DNA from 2 places in the Nocardia nepalensis genome. Region 1 is predicted to be linked to the other one. Evidence: riboswitches for the same ligand, from Rfam matches in the RefSeq annotation. Region 1 holds a riboswitch; the other holds the start of a gene.
The links. A riboswitch is a leader RNA that binds a small molecule or an ion and turns the genes downstream of it on or off. The one in region 1 is predicted to bind ZMP and ZTP.
Positions count from the first base shown of each region.

Region 2: it holds a riboswitch for ZMP and ZTP, as region 1 does, so the genes downstream of both, ACHQ4I_RS32705 (phosphoribosylaminoimidazolecarboxamide formyltransferase) here and glyA (serine hydroxymethyltransferase) in region 1, are expected to answer to the same signal.

Region 1 covers NZ_JBKBET010000020.1:804,598-810,407, forward strand. The annotation lists gene ACHQ4I_RS14915 (hypothetical protein) at 1-243, shown strand, start outside; gene ACHQ4I_RS14920 (TetR/AcrR family transcriptional regulator) at 286-885, opposite strand; gene ACHQ4I_RS14925 (MBL fold metallo-hydrolase) at 955-1,704, shown strand; gene ACHQ4I_RS14930 (hypothetical protein) at 1,765-2,070, opposite strand; gene glyA (serine hydroxymethyltransferase) at 2,253-3,548, opposite strand; ZMP/ZTP riboswitch at 3,663-3,747, opposite strand; gene ACHQ4I_RS14940 (TetR/AcrR family transcriptional regulator) at 3,798-4,367, opposite strand; gene ACHQ4I_RS14945 (PaaI family thioesterase) at 4,463-4,909, shown strand; gene ACHQ4I_RS14950 (nitroreductase family deazaflavin-dependent oxidoreductase) at 4,930-5,376, shown strand; gene ACHQ4I_RS14955 (DUF885 domain-containing protein) at 5,380-5,810, opposite strand, start outside.
Region 2 covers NZ_JBKBET010000037.1:229,754-235,563, reverse strand. The annotation lists gene ACHQ4I_RS32715 (zinc-binding dehydrogenase) at 1-722, opposite strand, end outside; gene ACHQ4I_RS32710 (hypothetical protein) at 1,201-1,818, shown strand; gene ACHQ4I_RS32705 (phosphoribosylaminoimidazolecarboxamide formyltransferase) at 2,016-3,161, opposite strand; ZMP/ZTP riboswitch at 3,191-3,270, opposite strand; gene ACHQ4I_RS32700 (LLM class F420-dependent oxidoreductase) at 3,392-4,276, shown strand; gene ACHQ4I_RS32695 (alkane 1-monooxygenase) at 4,224-5,504, opposite strand; gene ACHQ4I_RS32690 (lipase family protein) at 5,750-5,810, opposite strand, start outside.

The DNA of each region.
Region 1 (5,810 bases):
TCGCTGGGTCTCGCCAGCGTCGACCACACCGTGCTCGAGCACGTCGACCTGAGCGACCGCATCACCCGCATCCACGTCCGCTGGCACTTCTACGATGTCGAGGGCAATCTGCTCACCGACAGCGACTACGAGTACCTGCTGCGCCGCGATGACGACGGACAACTGCGCGCCTATGTCGCGGTCGCCATCGACGAGATGGAGAAGATCGCGAAGTTGGCCGCCGAAAAGGGTATCCAGCTCTGAATCCGGTTGCCGTCGAATCGAATCCGGTTCGACGGCACCTTGCTATTTTCGGGCAGCGGCCAGATGTGCCGACACCAGTGTGTCGATGAGAACGTCCAGGTCGAGCCACGGGAAGCTGGGCCGGTCCTGACGCAGGGTGATCAGGCCGTGCATCGCCGCCCACAGGCACGAGGCGGTGGCGGTCGGATCCGCGCTGCCACACGCTTCGGCCGCGTCGGCCAGCAGTCGGAAGACTGGCAGGCCGGGCATTTGCGCATCGGTCGGTTCCCAACCCGGTGTGCCCGCTGTGCCGAAAAGCACCCGGTAGTGGCCCGGATTCTGTAGACCGTATTCGCAATAGGCGCGGCATATTTCGGTGAGGCGGGTCGGGCCGTCCGCCGACGTGGCGGCCGACAGGGCAGTTCGCAGTTCGGCGAAGCGAACCTCGTACACCGCGGTCAGCAGTTCTCGCCGATCGGCGAAGTGCAGGTACACACTCTGCGGCGCGATACCCGCGGCCCGGGCGACCGCGCGCAGCGACAGCGATTCCTGACCGTCCAACGTTTCCAGCAGGCGACTTGCCGCCGCGACCAGTTCCGCGCGCAGTCGGCCGCCTTCGCCGCGGCGGTTGCGATCCCTTGCGGTGCTGTTTTTCGCCGTCACCTTGACAGGTTAACAAGACGGGTGTCAACTGACAATCATCAGTAGACACCCGTCTTGTTAGGAAAGACCATGTCCGTCACCGCGACTCGTGTCGTCCACGCCAGCGTTCTGCTCGATTTCGGCGGCGCCCGCATCCTCACCGATCCGTGGCTGTCCGAACGCCGCTTCTACTACCAGGGCGAGCCGCGCAGCATCGCCACCGCCGCCGACCTACCGGAACTGGCCGGGATCGTGATCAGCCACGCCCACTACGACCATTGCGACCTGGACGCGCTGCGGAGTTATCCGGATAAGAGTGTGCCCTTCGCCGTCGTGCGCGGCCTCGCAAAACAGGTGCGGGCCGCCGGATTTCGCAATGTCGTCGAATTGGATCCCTGGCAGCAGACATATCTCGGCTCGGTCGAGGTGACCGCCACACCCGCCAGCCACGGCGTCCCCGAGGTCACCTTCGTATTGCGCGCCGACGGCCACAGCGTTTTCTTCGGCGCCGACACCCTCCGCATCACCGAACTCGACGAAATCGCCCACCGCTTCAAGGATTTGGACCTGGCGCTACTGCCCATCAACGGCCTGCGCATCCGCCCCGCGTTCAACCACCAGGTCGTCATGGACGCCACCGAGGCCGCCGACCTCACCCGCGTCCTGCGCCCCCGCCTCGCCGTCCCGATCCACTACGCGTTCACCAGCGGAGCCCTCGGCGACCGCCTTCTAACGAAGTCCACCCGAAACCGTCCGGACCTCTACCGCGACGCCACCGCCGACCTCGCCCCCGACACCACCGTCCACATTCTCGAACCCGGTCGCACGCTGGGTTTGTAGCGCCGATCCGGTTTTCACGAGAACAACGCGGCTTGCGTCGGGCTTGGCGAGAACCCGGTGTCAGCTGGGGAGACTGGAGACGTAGGCGTTGGTGACCGAGATGCCTTCCGCCGGGTCACCATCGACGCAGGTGATTTGTTCGCTGGTGTGCGGCTGGATCGCCTGGGTCAGTGCGCCGAACTCGCCATCGCAATAGCCGTAGCCGGTCACGCGGTACACCTCGTCGGTGTCGTTGACGCACAGATCGGCACTGCAGCTGACGCCCGGTGCTACCTCCTTGGCGCTTGCCACCGGGGCACCGACACCGATCATCGCCGCCGAGAACACCGCGATACCCATACCGAATACGTACTGACGCTGCACCATTCACCCCATTGCCGGATATTCACCGATAAAGGTAAGCGCAACCCGCCCTTGACACAACCGCTGCAACATTCGGCACGGTAGGACGAAACGAATTCGCCCGAGAACCCGGCCATCGCGCGGGCAACCGAATGGTTGCTGTTGGCGCGGAGCCGAATTCCCGGGCGAATCGGGACGAACAGTGATCAGCCGAGCAGGTGCCAGTCCTCGAGACCGTTGTAGAGCGGCAGGTCCCGCGCCAGCTTGGTGACCCGGGCGCGCAGCGCGTCGACATCGGAGCCACCCGCGAGCGCGGTGGCGATGATGTCGGCGACCTCGGTGAACTCGGTGTCGCCGAAGCCGCGGGTGGCCAGGGCCGCGGTGCCGATGCGCAGGCCGGAGGTGACCATCGGCGGGCGCGGGTCGAACGGAACGGCATTGCGGTTCACGGTGATTCCGATTTCGTGCAGCAGATCCTCACCCTGCTGACCATCGATCTGGGAGTTGCGCAGGTCGACCAGCACCAGGTGCACGTCGGTACCGCCGGTGAGGACGCTGATGCCCTTGTCCTTGACGTCGGCACCGCCGAGCCGCTCGGCCAGGATCTTCGCACCGGAGAGGGTGCGCTCCTGACGCTCCTTGAATTCGGCGCTCGCCGCGATCTTGAACGCGACGGCCTTCGCGGCGATCACGTGCATGAGCGGACCGCCCTGCTGACCGGGGAACACCGAGCTGTTGAGCTTCTTGGCGTACTCCTGCTTGGCCAGGATCAGGCCGGAGCGCGGACCGCCGAGGGTCTTGTGCACGGTGGAGGAGACCACATCGGCGTAGGGCACCGGCGAGGGGTGCAGTCCGGCGGCGACCAGACCGGCGAAGTGCGCCATATCGACCCACAGCTTGGCGCCGACCTCGTCGGCGATCTCGCGGAACGCGGCGAAGTCCTGATGCCGCGGATAGGCCGACCAGCCGGCGACGATCACCTTCGGCCGGGCGGAGAGCGCGGTCTTGCGCAGCTCCTCCATATCGATGCGGTGGTCTTCCTTGCTGACCCCGTAGGAGTGCACCTCGTAGAGCTTGCCGGAGAAGTTCAGTCGCATGCCGTGCGTGAGGTGACCGCCGTGCGCGAGGTCCAGGCCGAGCAGCCGGTCGCCCGGCTCCATCAGCGCCATCAGCACCGCGGCGTTCGCCTGTGCGCCGGAATGCGGCTGCACATTGGCGAAGTCGGCGCCGAAGAGTTCCTTGGCGCGATTGCGGGCGAGGGTTTCGACGACGTCGACGTGCTCGCAGCCACCGTAGTAGCGACGGCCCGGATAGCCCTCGGCGTACTTATTGGTGAGCACGCTGCCCTGCGCCTGCAGCACCGCGCGCGGCACGAAGTTCTCCGAGGCGATCATCTCGAGGGTGTCGCGTTCGCGGGCGAGTTCGCCTGCCATCGCGGCGGCGACCTCCGGATCGAGTTCACCGAGGGATTGGGTATTGACAGAGGCGGTCGTCTGCGTCACCCGATCGAGTCTATTGGCCGTCTGCGCCGCGCCGATCAGGGGGTTCTGTGTCTCGGAATGCATCGCAACCTCCGTGGTCCGGGTGCCCCGGAGTGCGCACCCCAAGGCCCATGAGCCCGGCACCCAGGCGCGCGGTGCGGGGCGAGGGTGCTTCCCGGTGGTTGCTTCCACCTCGAGTGCGCCAGTCGCGGTCCGATCATCTTATCCGGCGGTCGGCGACGGCCCGATATGCCTGTGTTGGCCCGCGCGTCAAGCATCGGGTACGGCGGATCGCAACAATGCGGTGAGGTGGATCTGCGCGTCGTCGAGCGGCCGAGTGGATTTCAACGCCCGAGATTGGATGATGGCGCCCTCCAGCGCGCTGATCACGAATCCGGCCAGCGACCGCGCCTCCTCGGCCGATAACCCGTTGTCGCCCAGTGCGTCCGCGAGCCGGTCGGCCCAGTCGGTGAAGACGGCGCCTGCGGCCGCCTGCACGCCCGGTTCGGATTCGGCGAGTGCGGCGCCGACGATGGGGCATCCCATGGTGAACGAACTGCGCGCGAGGGCGCGCTGCCACCAATCGGTGAGCGCGGTCGCCCATTGCACCGGCGCACCCTTCGCGGTGACCTTGTCCATGACGGCGGCCAGCCGCTCGCCCGCCGTCTTGGTCGCTACCTCGACAAGCTCGCTCTTGCCGGAGGGAAAGTGCTGGTAGAGCGAATTCCGGGAGGCGTGGCCGCGCTCGAGCAGGGCGGAAAGCCCGGCGGCGTGCACACCTTGCTCGCGAATCAACTCGATGGCGCTATCGATCAGTCGCTCGCGCGGACCCGCGGTCATCGCGATCCTCCTCGACTCATGGTTGCGTGAACCGATCGGTCCATGCTCCAATCATGACAGATGTGGACCGATCGGTTCACCGAAAGGACGGATTCATGAGTACGCCGACCGACGTGGCCCAGCTGTCCGGACTCGAACTGCTGCGTACCACGATGACGACGCGATCACGGCCGCCGTTCATCGGCGATCTGCTCGGCATGGAGGTCGATCTGCTCGAGCACGGCAAGGTGGTCTTCGGACTGCGGACCCGCCCCGATTTCGCCAATCCGCTCGGCACCACCCACGGCGGGATCTGCGCGACCCTGCTCGATTCGGTGATGGGTTGTGCCGTGCACACCACCCTCGACGCCGGTGTGGGCTACACCACGCTGGAACTGAAGATCAACTACATCCGCGCCGTGCCCACCGACGGCCGCCGCCTGATCGCGACCGGCTCCACCATCCACGTCGGCCGCAGCACCGCGACCGCCGAGGGGCGCGTGGTCGACGACCAGGGAAAACTGGTCGCGCACGGCTCCACGACCTGCGTCATCTTCCGCTGAGATATGAAGGAGAACCGACCATGAATCGACGCACCACCGAGGCAGCCGCGCGCAAGTTCCGCCGGGAGCGGTTCATCGGCCGCTATCTGGCCAATCCCGCTGTCGGACTGCTGGATCGGATCGGCATCCGCTCCGCGATGATCGCCGAATTGGAGACCATCGGAGCCAAATCCGGTACGCCGCGCCGTGTTCCGGTCACCGTATCGATCGACGGCGACGGCGCATGGGTCATCTCACAGCACGGCCACCGCGCGGGCTGGGCCCGCAATATCGCCGCGAACCCCAGTGTCCGGCTGCGCCACGGCAAGCGCTGGTACACCGGCACCGCGGCCTTCGTCCCCGATGACGACGTGGTCGCCCGCGCACGCAGCTTCGCCAGGGGCCGAGTCGCCGAATCCGCCACCGCGTGGACGATCAAGGCACTGGAGTCCGATCCGATCTCGGTCCGCATCACCTTCGCCGCGTGAGGCTTACATGGTGCGTAGGCCCCCGGGGGTGAGGGGTTCGTCGAGGAGGCGGCGAAAGCGGTCGGCGCGATCGTCGGCGTCGTCCGCACGGTCCAGCCAGCCGCCGAGCAGACGGTAGCCCTCGACGTAGGTGCTGATGTAGGCGCGCCACAGGGGTGAGGACAGGAAGCGCAGCGATTGGCGGGCGCGTTCGGGTGTGGTCAGGCTCCAGCGCTGCAGGAATCCGGCGACCTCGTCCGCGTCGCGATGCTGATCGTGCAGCAGCAGCGCGGCGTCCTGCCTGACCCCGAGCAATTTCGCCGAGGCGTTCGAAAGCTGTTCAGCGCGTTCACCTTCGAAGCGCAACCCCAGATCCGCGTAGATCTCCTGCGCCCATTTGCCCCAGCCGGGTCCGACGATCGAGCGCAGCGCCAGATCCGCCAGCCCCTCCGCCA
Region 2 (5,810 bases), on a different contig from region 1:
CCGTCCGCCGCGGTCTCGGCGGCGCCCGCGCCCAATGCGCCACCCGCCCCGTCCAATACGACATGTGCGCCCTGCTCGCCGGTCGCGGCGCGCACCTTCGCCGACCAGTCGGGTTCGGAGTAGTCGACGACGGCATGTGCGCCGAGACGTGACGCGAGCTCCAGCTTGGCGCTGCCCCGCGCCGCGGCCACCACGTTCGCCCCGGCGGCGCGGACGAGTTGGATCAGCAGGGTGCCCAGCCCCCCGCCGGCCGCGGTGATCAGCACCCATTCACCGGGCTGGATCGTGGCCCGATCGAAGACGGCGAGCGCGGTCTTACCGTCATGCGCGAGCGCTACCGCCTGCGACAGAGTCAGCCCATCTGGCACTGGAACCAGGGTCTCGGCCTTGGCAAGGGCCCGCTCCGCGTACCCACCGATCGGCAGCCCACCACCGATCCCGCTCGCGGCGGTCTGGGTGGTGACGCGCTTGCCGACCCAACTCGGATCGACGTCCGCGCCGACCGAAGCCACCACCCCAGCAACCGCGCCGCCCGGCACATACGGCGGTTCGACCTTGAAAAACTCTGTGCCCCAACCACTTCGGAGTTGGACATCCAGGAACATCACATCGGCCGCCGCCACATCGACAACCACCTGCCCCGGCCCGGCAACTGGTTCCGGCACCTCACGCACCGAAAGAACCTCGGGCCCACCGAATTTCGCAGCGTGCACAGCGCGCATGACAACCTCCAATATTTCCTTGCTCGATCCGACGGAGACAAGCCTGGAACCTGAAGTCGAGTTGAGGTCAAGCCGAATGGGATGATTACGCTGAGCGCGGAAATACCTCTCCCACTCGCGCCCCACAGCGGGCTCGTCACTAGCCGGGTTGCTCCACAGCACGCCGCGGCCCGTGAGCAGCGATCTGCGGAAACGAGCCCCGGAGCCCCGAGACCCCAGGGTACGATCGTGGCGTTCGATTCAGCGCGAACGCCAAGATGATGGTGCGGCCCGCTAGACGTGCTCTGACCAGCCACTTTGGGAATAGACGGTCGATCATGAAGGCGATCGGACTTAGGCGCTGCGTGCGGCGGTCTGCCGCGAATGTCTACACGAGCTCATCAAGAATCGAATGATCAGGAAAATCCAGCTCAGCCTTTACTGTGCGGTCCGAGGCGTCATTGGAACGATAACCCCCGGCAGATTCAGAGGAGGAGAGATGATCAGTGCATCCTGCAAGCTCCCGTGGGACGCAAAGAATGCGGCGTTGATCAACGGCGACCAGGTATGGCACACCGACTGGTCAGGTCAAACGCTGAGCATCTCGGAATGGATCGGGCGAAACTTCACCGGCCACCTTCCTTCCTGGAAGGCGGTCGATGCGGCGATGCAATTGCCATGGAGCACGAAAAATGTGGCGTTGATCAACGGCGATCAGGTATGGCACACCGACTGGTCGGGTCAGACGCTGAGCATCTCGGACTGGGCCTCCCGAAACTTCACGGGGAAGCTACCCAACTGGGCGCGCGTCGACGCTGCCTGCAAGCTCCCATGGGATGCAAAGAATGCGGCCTTGTTCAACGGCGATCAGGTATGGCACACCGACTGGTCAGGTCAATCGGTAGCCATCGGGGAATGGGTCGGGCGAAACTTCACCGGTCACTTTCCCTCCTGGGACAAGATCGATGCGGTCATGCAATTGCCGTGGAGCACGAAAGATGCGGCATTGATCAACGGCAATCAGGTATGGCACACCGACTGGCCGGCTCAGACGGAGAACATTGCCACCTGGGTCCGGACGAATTTCGGCGGTAACCTCCCCAACGGATGGAACTGAGCAGCAGATCGGCCCTAACCGACTGTGAACTGCGCTGATGCACAAGGCGGCACTCGCTCATGAGAGCGGGGGTCGCCTTGTGCATACCCCGACCCGGATGCCCTGAGCCTCAGCACATCTCGCGGGGCCGGACACCCGATAGGTGGCCGGTCCGCTCCTCGACCGGGTCAGCGGTGAACATGCGTTCGTGCGGAATGTCAGTGGTGGAACAGTCGAACTCCCGTGCGTGCGAGGGTGATTCGGTGTTCGCGGCAAGCCTCGGCGATGGTATCCGCCTGTAGTGCACCGCCCGGCTCGACGATGACCGAGACTCCGTGTTCGGCGGCGACGTCGATGTTGTCGCGGAAGGGCAGATAGCCGTCGGAGACCAGCGTGACATCCCTGAGTCGATGGGCCCATGCGGTCCGTTCGGCGTCGTCGGGGAGGTCGTGGGATCGGATGAGGAGGGTGTCGAGCTCAGCGCGCTGTGAGGTGGTGAGGGTTCCGGCTGCGGTCGCGATTTGCCAGTTCAACCGTTGCTGACGTGGTGTCGTCGCGGGCAGCGGTAGGTCTCGGATCGCGGGGTGTCGCCGACCCCACCAGGTCCGGGCCTTCGCTCCGGCCAGCAGGGTGCAGTCGACACGTGATTGCTGACCGGCGCCGACTCCGATGCTCATGCCGTCGCGGATGTACACAACGGTGTTGGACTGTGTGTAGCGGGCCGTCACCATCCCCAGCAGTGCGTCGATAGTCGCAGCGGGGCCGATCGGTTGTCCTTCGACCGCTTGCAACATGTTCGCGGTGACCGGCAACCGATCGCGGTCCTGTTCGAGGGTGACACCGAAGACCGTGCGGAGTTCGGTGCTCGGCGGCTCGTAAGCCGGATCGATCTCGAAGACGACGAATCTGCCGGCTTTCTTGCGGCCCAGGGCGGCAACGGTTCCCGGTGCGTACCCGGGGGCGATGATGCCGTCGGAGACAACTGTGGCCAGCAGTTCGGCCAGTTCGAGATCGACCGGTTCGGACACCGCGATCATGTCCCCGTAGGACGAACGGGGATCGGCGTCGCGGGCCCGCGCATACGCCGCGGTCAGTGGGCCGACCGAATTGTCGGCCAATCCCCATGTCCGGCATATTGTTTCGTCGAGTTTCCCGGCGACGGCGACGCCTGCGGGGGAGACATGCTTGAACGATGCCGCGGTGACCATGCCGGTAGCGTGGCGGGCTTCGGCAACCAGTTGCCAGGCATTGAGCGCATCGAGGTAGTTGATCATCGATGCCGACCCGTGCAGCACCCTGACATGATCACTGCCGCCGAGGATGCGCGCCTGCTGGTGCGGGTTCATGCCATATCGCAAATCCATTGCGGTACTTCCTATCCCGTGATCGAGATGAGGAGCACCCAGGCGGACGACGCTCCGATACTGCGCTTCCTCGTGGTCTGCCCACGTGACGCCAGTCGCGGTATGTCCCACGTTAATCGACAGAAACCAGAACCGCGATCGCTCGGACACTTCTCCGAAGCAGATGTGCTCCACCTCATAAGGGCCCAGATTGACCTTCACATAGATGTGAATGTTCGAGCATTCAGGACATGAAGATTGGTATCACCACCTTCGTTACCGACGAAGGGATCAGCGGTCCGAAACTTGGTGTGGCGCTGGAGGAGCGGGGGGTCGAATCGTTGTTCCTGCCCGAGCATTCGCATATCCCGGCGAGCCGGAAGTCGCCCGCCCCGGGCGGAGGCGAGCTGCCGCGGGTGTACTACCGCGCGCTGGATCCGTTCGTCACCCTGGGCGCCATCGCGGCCGTCACCGAGCGGTTGATTCTCGGAACCGGCGTTTCGCTGCTGATCCAGCGCGATGTCATCCACACCGCGAAGGAGGTCGCCACGCTCGACCTGATCTCGCAGGGGCGCTTCGTATTCGGCGTCGGCGCGGGCTGGAATCGCGAGGAGATGGCCGATCACGGCACCGACCCACGTACCCGCGGCGCGCTGCTCGACGAGCAACTCGAAGCCATCCGGGCGATCTGGACCAACGACCTCGCCGAATACCACGGCCGCTTCATCGATTTCGACCCGATGTACGCCTGGCCGAAACCCGTGCAAACCCCGCACCCGCCGATTTTCATCGGTGGCGGCGAGGCGGCGGCCAAACGTGCGATCCGGCACGGTGTCGGCTGGCTTCCCGCCGCGGTGGCCGATCCCGCCGCGATACCGGCCCAGCTGGCCCAGCTCGACGGAAACGACCTGCCGGTCACAGTCGCGTTCGCCGCGGCCGATCCTGCCCTGATCGACGGCTACGCCGAGGCCGGAGTGCAGCGATTGGTCTTCAGCCTGCCGACCCTCCCGGAATCGGAAACGCTGCGCGCCCTCGATGAAATCGCCGAGGTGGCCGACCGTTATCTGGTGGGTGGCGGCGTCCTTACCCAGCTCGACGAGGATTCGGCGCACGGCGAACCCGCGTTCGACTACTGAGTGGCATCTCCGGCTGGGCCGGGGGCAGTATGTGGCGACGCCCGGCCCCGGATTTCGTATTGACGAGTGTGATGTCGCCGCCGTAGTGATCCAGCACGCGGTGATCCATGACCGCGCGCCACAATGGCGGCACGAGGGCGAGCACGACCATGGTGGCGTAGCCTGCGGGCAGTTGTGGTGCCTGCTCGGAGTGGCGCAGGGTTTGATAGCGACGGCCGGGATTTGCGTGGTGGTCGCTGTGGCGTTGCAGGTGGAACAGGAAGATGTTCGTGACCAGACGGTCGCTGTTCCAACTGTCGCGTGGCGAGCACCGCACGTACTGGCCGTTGGCGCGGCGCGGGCGCAGCAACCCGTAGTGCTCGATATAGTTCACCGTCTCCAGCAATCCCGCACCGATCAGCGCCTGCATCGCCAGATACGGGATGATGGCGAGTCCGAAGACCAGGATCATCGTGCCGAATAACGCGACGCTCATCGACCACGCTTGCAGGAGATGGTTCTCCGGGCTGAACCAGCGTTTTCCCTTGCGGGACAGGCGTTCGCGTTCCAAGACGAGCGCCGAACGAAAGCCGCCCCACATGCTGCGCGGCAGGAACTCCCACAGTGACTCGCCGAATCGGCCGCTGGCCGGGTCTTCCGGGGTGGCGACGCGGACGTGGTGACCGCGGTTGTGTTCGACGAAGAAATGCCCGTATCCGGATTGCGCCAGCGCGACTTTCGCCAGCCACCGTTCGAGGTGCTCGGCCCGGTGGCCGAGTTCATGGGCGGCGTTTATTCCGATGCCTGACACGACTCCCAGCGTCACGGCCAATCCGAGCTTATCGGTTAGGCTCAGTTCGGTTCGTGCCCACAGATATCCCGCGATCAGCAGCCCGATGAACTGCATCGGCAGGAAAAGGTAATTGCACCAACGATAATAACGATCGTTGGACAATGCCTCGTAGTCCTCATCTCGCGGACTGCTTCCGTCATCGCCAACCGCCAAGTCCAGCAGCGGAATCACCACGAACACGATGATCGGACCGATCCACCAGAAGAGTGTCAGGCCCGTATGGGCCACCAGTTGTGACGGAAGCAATGCGCAACCCGGGGCAATCAAACCCAGTATCCAAAGGTAGCGCTTAGGGTCGCGAGCTTCCGTATCTTTAAAGATCGCCATAGTCGTCCCGCTGGTCCAACAGAACAGCACCCCATCTGGAGTGCGGTTGCCGAAAACGGATGCGCTCAACCTTGTAGATCTTGTAGGCACAGAATAGTCGTTTCTTCGCGGCACACTGGCGATCTTGTGAAAATGCCTCTTGACCGGGCACTTTCGCATTGCACACCGATGACCGGTTTCGTGCGGATCGATCCAGCGGATGACTTCCCTGTCTCGGCAAACAACTGCTGGAGTACCGAGAAAGGCGCGGGTCGGTCCGGCGACCGACCCGCGCCCGGGTATCGCGAGCGGAAATCACGCCCCCGCCCCAGAAACTAGGGCAGGGCCATGCAATTGGCCGGGGCAGGCATGCCCGCGAGCCGATCGGTCAACCAC